Regions from separate parts of the Marinobacter psychrophilus genome, predicted to be linked through region 1. Evidence: riboswitches for the same ligand, from Rfam matches in the RefSeq annotation. Region 1 holds a riboswitch; the other holds the start of a gene.
What was found. A riboswitch is a leader RNA that binds a small molecule or an ion and turns the genes downstream of it on or off. The one in region 1 is predicted to bind cobalamin.
Positions count from the first base shown of each region.

Region 2: another riboswitch for cobalamin. It lies ahead of ABA45_RS00835 (TonB-dependent receptor domain-containing protein); the one in region 1 lies ahead of ABA45_RS17885 (ribonucleoside-diphosphate reductase subunit alpha).

Region 1 is NZ_CP011494.1:3,929,469-3,932,879, reverse strand. It holds gene ABA45_RS17895 (substrate-binding periplasmic protein) at 1-739, shown strand, start outside; gene ABA45_RS17890 (DUF3047 domain-containing protein) at 743-1,435, opposite strand; cobalamin riboswitch at 1,555-1,759, shown strand; gene ABA45_RS17885 (ribonucleoside-diphosphate reductase subunit alpha) at 1,921-3,411, shown strand, end outside.
Region 2 is NZ_CP011494.1:191,953-195,363, forward strand. It holds gene cbiB (adenosylcobinamide-phosphate synthase CbiB) at 1-198, shown strand, start outside; gene cobD (threonine-phosphate decarboxylase CobD) at 198-1,217, shown strand; cobalamin riboswitch at 1,246-1,455, shown strand; gene ABA45_RS00835 (TonB-dependent receptor domain-containing protein) at 1,617-3,411, shown strand, end outside.

The DNA.
Region 1 (3,411 bases):
GGCGTCGCCACCGGCGTTAGCAGACCCAACGCCAACTCGTCAGACTTTGCAGGTAGGCTACACGGAATTTCCGCCGTTCACGTATCAAAACAGTCAGGGCCAGGCAGCGGGTGAATTCATTGACATCACCCGCAAAGTTGTTCTTGAAGCGGGTTACGCAACCGAGTTTGTCTTTTTACCTCCCAGCCGCCTGCTGCTGCACCTGCGTGACGGCATAATAGACTTGGCGCCGGGTCTCAGTGGCACGCCGTTGGTGGTTTACGAAACCCTGGAAAGCTGGGTAAGCCCGGTCACTCTGGAATTACACGCCTGGCACCTGAACACAACAGAAACACTGAAAAGTTTTGACCAGATCAAACACAAACGTGTGATTGTCATCAGCGGCTATAACTATGGCGGGCTGATGTCGTGGATGGAAAAACAAAGCGATATAGCCCTGACCGAAGCGCCAAACCATCGCGCTGCAATTGATATGCTTAAGCGCAATCGTGGTGACTATTTGGTGGATTATCACAAGCCTGTGCAGGCATTGCTGTCGGCGCCTGGCGACGAAAATCTCCATTCCACCAAGCTGTTATCACGGGAAGGCGTTTGGGTGTTTGCCCTCAGTCGTCCGCAGGCTGAAATATGGCGCGAACAATTTGATGACGCCTACATCCGCCTCGCTGAAAAAGGCGAGGTGCCACCGCTGCGGCGTTTGGGGCTAGGCTATAAAATTATTGGCTTTCCGAATTTATAAGCGTCATGGCGCCTTAACAAGTTGTATATCGCCATACCAGGCGCTTGCTTGCTCGCCGGTGTTGTCGGAATCCGACATAATGGCAATGCCGATAATGGCTGGCGGTTCTTCCCCAAAGGCCTTGCGGTAGTCCGCCGTAATATCCCGCTCAACGCTCACCCATTCACCGGTTTTTTCCGCGCCGCTGGTCACCGCTAACATTCGGGTTTTATCGGTGTAAGGGTTACTCACCCATTCGCCAATAGGCAGCTGGTTCGCCCAAATGTAGTTAATAGCATTACCCGGCAGAGCTTCTCCGAACATCACCTCCACCGCTTTGCGCTTTGCGCGCTCAAAAAAACCGGCGTTGTCGGGCTGAAACTCAAAAGCCACGTAAATGCGCGCCGGATAGTCATCACCGTTTTTACTGCGGGCATCGCCCTTGGCAAACACATTCGACACCTTCCAGCGCCAGCGCAGAATCAGCGAATCCTGAGGCTGCACGTTTATCCGCGCAATCAGCCCGGATGCGCTTCCAGCCGTGTCGGCTTTGACCACTTGAACACCGTCTTCAACCAACAGTTGATAGTTGGAGTGCTGATCTATGTTGGGGAATTCCAGAGGCTCCCAGCCGTCGGAGGTGCTTGTCATCTCAGAGAAACGGGGCAGGTGGGGCGCTGTCTCTTCTGATTGAGAAAACGCAACGGAACTGAACATGAACAACGCCAGTATCGCGAGTGTTGTTGAGAATGCCGAGAGTATGGAGACTATCTTGTTCATTGGGTTATTCCCGTATATAGTGTGTAGGTTCTTGGTCAAATACCAGATGTAGTGAGCTACGATCAATTTCTAACGGCTCAAATCACTATAGCTGGTAACGGGAATCCGGTGAGACTCCGGAACTGACGCGCAGCGGTATTGGGGAACAAGTGTGGCACAAAGACACTGGCAGTTGCCGGGAAGTCGCCACACAAGGCCGAACGAACAGACACACCGTTCACGCCCCTAAGTCCGAAGACCTGCCAAGAACGCATCACTGCACCTTCGCGACACAGGTGAGCAGCAACAGTTTCAGTAACAGCACTCCAGTCTGCATGGCTTGGTGCGTGTTACTGCCTGATGGCACCTTCAAAAGTTGCCTCGGTTGTGACTGCCTGCGTACGCGAAGACAACGAATAAACGCGTATTCAGGATAACCTGCTATGTCTGCCCTCTCTAACGATCTGTCGAACAAGCTACAGGCCGAAACCCCCGCTGCGAGCGCGGCCACCGCGGCGTCGCTGCAAGTGATCAAGCGCAACGGCAACCTGGTCAATTTTACCCCTTCAAAAATCGGCGTTGCCGTCACCAAGGCATTTCTGGCGGTGGAAGGTGACCAGGCGGCGGGCTCTGCCCGCATAAATGATGCCGTTCACAGGGTAACCGACCAAGTGGTGCAGGCCATCAGCCGCCGCCTGAAAGCGGGCGGTAAAGTGCACATTGAAGACATTCAAGACCAGGTAGAACTGGCTCTGATGCGCGCCGAGGAACAGAAAGTGGCGCGGGCCTACGTTCTCTACCGTGAAGAGCACGCCCGCGAACGCGCTCTGCACGAGCCGGTAGAAGCTCACCCAACCCTGACCGTAAAACAAGCTGGCGGCCGCACCGTACCGCTAGACCTGGGCTTGATGAAACAGCAGGTCGATAACGCAGCCTTCGGGCTGGACGGCATTAACGCCGAATCCCTGGTGGAAGAATCCATACGCAACCTGTACAACGGCATCGACGAATCCGAGGTGCTGTCGGCGCTGATTATGACCGCCCGCGGCCGCATAGAGCGCGAACCGGACTACAGCGCCGTAACCGCCCGTTTGCTGTTGGAACAGCTGCGGCTGGAAAGCGTAACCGCGCTGAAACTTGATACCTCTTTAAGCCTTGTCGATGTCTACCCGCAAGCCCTGGGCACCTTCATCAACGCCGGTATTCGTTACGAATTGCTGGACGAAGCCATGGCCGCTTTCGACATGGAACGCCTGGGCGCTGCATTGAAACCCGAGCGTGACCTACAATTTGGCTTTTTGGGTCTGCAGACCCTGTATGACCGGTACTTCCTGCACTGGAAAGAAGACCGCCTGGAATTGCCGCAGGTCTTCTTCATGCGTGTGGCCATGGGCCTGTCCCTGCGTGAAGACGATCCCAACAGCCGCGCCATCGAGTTCTATGACCTGCTGTCGTCCTTCGACTATATGTCGTCTACCCCCACATTGTTCAACAGTGGCACCCGCCATTCCCAGCTGTCGTCTTGCTATCTAACCACCGTGGACGATGACCTGGAAGCCATCTACGGGTCGATTCGTGATAACGCCATGTTGTCAAAATGGGCCGGCGGTTTGGGTAACGACTGGACACCGGTGCGGGCCATGGGTGCACGCATCAAAGGCACCAACGGCCAAAGCCAGGGCATAGTGCCTTTCCTGAAAGTGGTGAACGACACCGCCGTTGCCGTGAACCAGGGCGGCAAACGCAAAGGCGCGGTGTGTGCTTATCTGGAAAGCTGGCACCTAGACATCGAAGAGTTTCTGGAACTGCGTAAAAACACCGGTGACGAACGCCGCCGCACCCACGACATGAACACCGCCAACTGGGTTCCAGATTTGCTGGTCGAGCGCATGCGTCAAGATCGCGACTGGACCCTGTTCAGCCCCAACGACGTG
Region 2 (3,411 bases), 260 kb from region 1:
GGTGCACTAAATGTTCAACTCGGTGGTCCGTCACCTTATCCGCAAGGCGTAAAGCAGCGCCCGCACCTGGGCGGTACTAACCCGGCCAGTGCCGACACTGTTCAGGCGGCTATTGCACTGGTACGCCACGGCACCTGGCTTTGGTTGGCGGTTATATTCGCCATAAGCGGCCTTGTTGCCGCGGTGGCGGGATTGTGATGCTACAGCACGGCGGGCGTTTGAATGACGCGGTAAAGCGCTGGGGTATTCCCCGTGAACAGTGGCTGGATTTATCGACCGGTATCAACCCATCGGGGTGGCCGGTGCCGGAGTTGCCGGCGGAAGTTTGGCAGCGTCTGCCAGAACAAGACGACGGCCTGGAAGAGATTATTCGTCATTGGTCAGACGCCCCTTTGGCTTCTGGCTGTGTGCCGGTTGCAGGCAGTCAAGCGGCCATTATGGCGCTGCCCGGCTTACGCAAACCCTGTCGTGTAGGCATACCGGTACCTGGCTATCGCGAGCATGGGCACCATTGGCGCTCTGCTGGCCACAAGATTGTTCTCATTGAGCCTGTGCAGACCAAAGGCGGTGCCTCGGGTTGCGATGATCGTTGGTTGGATCAGCTTGACGTGCTGGTATGGATCAATCCTAACAACCCCACGGGTGCAATTATTCCTCCTTCCACGCTATTGCGTTGGCACCGGCGTTTGCAAAAACGCGGTGGTTGGCTGGTGCTGGACGAAGCGTTTATGGACCCTACGCCCGCTTTTAGCCTGGCCTGCCAGAGCGGCCGCCCGGGCCTGATTGTTCTGCGCTCACTGGGGAAGTTCTTTGGTTTGGCCGGGATACGCGCCGGCTTCGTGCTTGCCGATAAGAATGTTGCGGGTGCGCTGACGGAAAAGCTGGGGCCATGGGCGGTGAATGGTCCCGCGCGCCACGTAATGGCGCAGGCACTGCTGGATATAAACTGGCAGCAACAAGCCTGTGCTCGCTTGCAGAACGGCGCTCAAAGGCTAAGAGGCATATTGCATTCAGCCGGATTGAATCCGATGGGTGGAAGCGCGTTGTTCCATACCGTTCGCACCGAAGCCCCAACTTTGTTGGCGGACTGTCTTGCCGCGCAAGGCGTGCTGGTAAGAGTATTCGAACAACCAAGTATGGTGCGCTTCGGCCTGGCGCCAGACGAGAACGAATGGTGCCGCCTGGACAAGGCATTGGCGGGCGCCGTCGGTGATTAATCATTGACCAGACATTAACGCATTGTTAGCCTTGCACTCGTTTTCAGGTGTTGTTCGAGCGTTATCATCATCGCGACAACAGTGAAACGGGAAGCCGGTTAAAGTCCGGCACTGCCCCCGCAACGGTAAGTGAGTGAACGGCTAAGAAAGGTGCCACTGTGCAAACGCATGGGAAGGCTTGCGCCGTTCAGTAATACAGCTCACAAGTCCGGAGACCGGCCTGTCAACACACCGAACGCTGCGGAGGGCAGTTGCGGTGGGTAAACACCGATTCTGTTTCACGGCATTTCCCCACCTTTTGGAAGGCGCCCGCTTTGCTTGCGGCCGGCTTTCGCTTTCCTTTGCAGCACCAAAAAATCAGCCATGCGGGTGCGCGTGGTGTGCCTTTGAGTGCATTTTATGAAAGTTTTTCGCTTTGTTGCCAGCAGTCTGCTGGCGCCTTTTGCATTAAGTCCTCTTTCAATTGCGGTTGCCCAAGAATCTACCGGCGCGACTCTTGATCCGATTGTTGTGACCGCTACGCTTGGCCCTAAAACTGTGGGTGAGAGCCTGGCTTCCTTCACGGTGATTGACGAAGAAGAAATCCGCTCAAAAGCGCCTGCTGATGTTTCCGATCTTCTGCGAGGCCAGCCGGGTATTAACGTGACGGGAAATGGTTCTTTTGGCAAGACAACGAACGTCAATATTCGCGGCGTTCAGAGTGCCGGCACGGTTTTTCTAGTTGATGGCATTAAGCTGCACTCAGCGACCAGCGGAGGGGCCCCTTGGCAGTTTTTTCCGACAGAGCTTATTCAACGAGTGGAAATCGTTCGTGGGCCCAGAAGTTCGCTGTACGGCGCAGATGCTATGGGTGGTGTGATTCAGGCTTTTACGTTGGATCCGAAACAGGGTGAGCGCGGCTGGGTTGAGGCCGGTGCGGGTAACTTTGATACTCAAAAAGTGAATGCGGGTGTCTCCGGATCCGCTGGGAGCACACGTTTCAGTCTGAGTGGTTTGCACAAGGAGACCGACGGCACAGCAGTCCGTAAGAATATTAAAAATCTGGAGCAGGACCAAGAAAAAGGCTTCCGCCAAACTGCCGGGTTGGGCCGGGTTGTACATGAACTAGAAAACGGGGGTGAGGCCAGCGCAATATTGCTGCAGTCTGAAGGAAACACCGAATATGAAGGCGGCAATACGGACTACACAATTCGGACTGTTGGCCTAGGCTTGGTGGCTCCGCTGAGTGATTATTGGCAAACCGGGATCCAGTTTTCAGAGTCACAAGATGACGAGAAAACATTATCGAGCAGTGGTGAGAGTTATTATGACACGCGTTTGCGACAGGCTAGATGGGAAAACACTTTTTCCTACAATGTTCACGAACTGGTTGTTGGTGCAGAGTTGCAGCAAGATGAAGTTGAAAGCACTGAAAAGTTTACTGAAACCAGTAGAACTAATACGGCCATTTTTAGCCAACTACGCTTAAACTTCGGCCCACTTGATACTCAGCTGAGTCTTCGCAGCGACGATAATGAAGCCTATGGAACTAATGAAACTGGTGGTTTAGCGCTGGGTTACAAATTTGATCAATCTCACCGTGTTCGCGCTAGTTATGGTACAGCGTTTCGAGCACCAACTTTTAATGATTTGTACTTTCCGTATATAAAGTATCCAAGTGGATATGAGTACCAAGGTAATCCCAATGTAAAGCCGGAAGAGTCAGAAAGCTACGAATTAGGCGTTAGGGGAAACTACCGGGTATGGTTCTGGGATCTGGCGGTTTATCAGATGGACATTGAAGATCTCATCATTACTGACAAAATTGGGACGATTAATACAAAAATCAATGTTAGCGAAGCCCGAATCCGTGGAGCTGAGTTTGGTGGCGGTTATGAGCTTGATGGTTGGCGAACATCGCTTGGTCTCACTTATATGAACCCGGAAGATCGTGAAACGGGTAATCAGTTAAGACGATTGACAACCAGGACTGCGCGAGTTGATTTGGACAAGACAATCAATAGTTTTGTGGTCGGCGGTTCTGTAATTGCGGAAGGTGATCGTTATGACGACACCAAAAATAAAAATCGGTTGCCCGGTTTTGCTACTCTCGATCTGCGTACCAAGTGGAATTTTGCTCCGAACTGGAGCAGCCGCGTGACCGTTGCCAACGTGTTTGACAAAGAGTATTCCACAGCGAAGAACTACGTCTCGG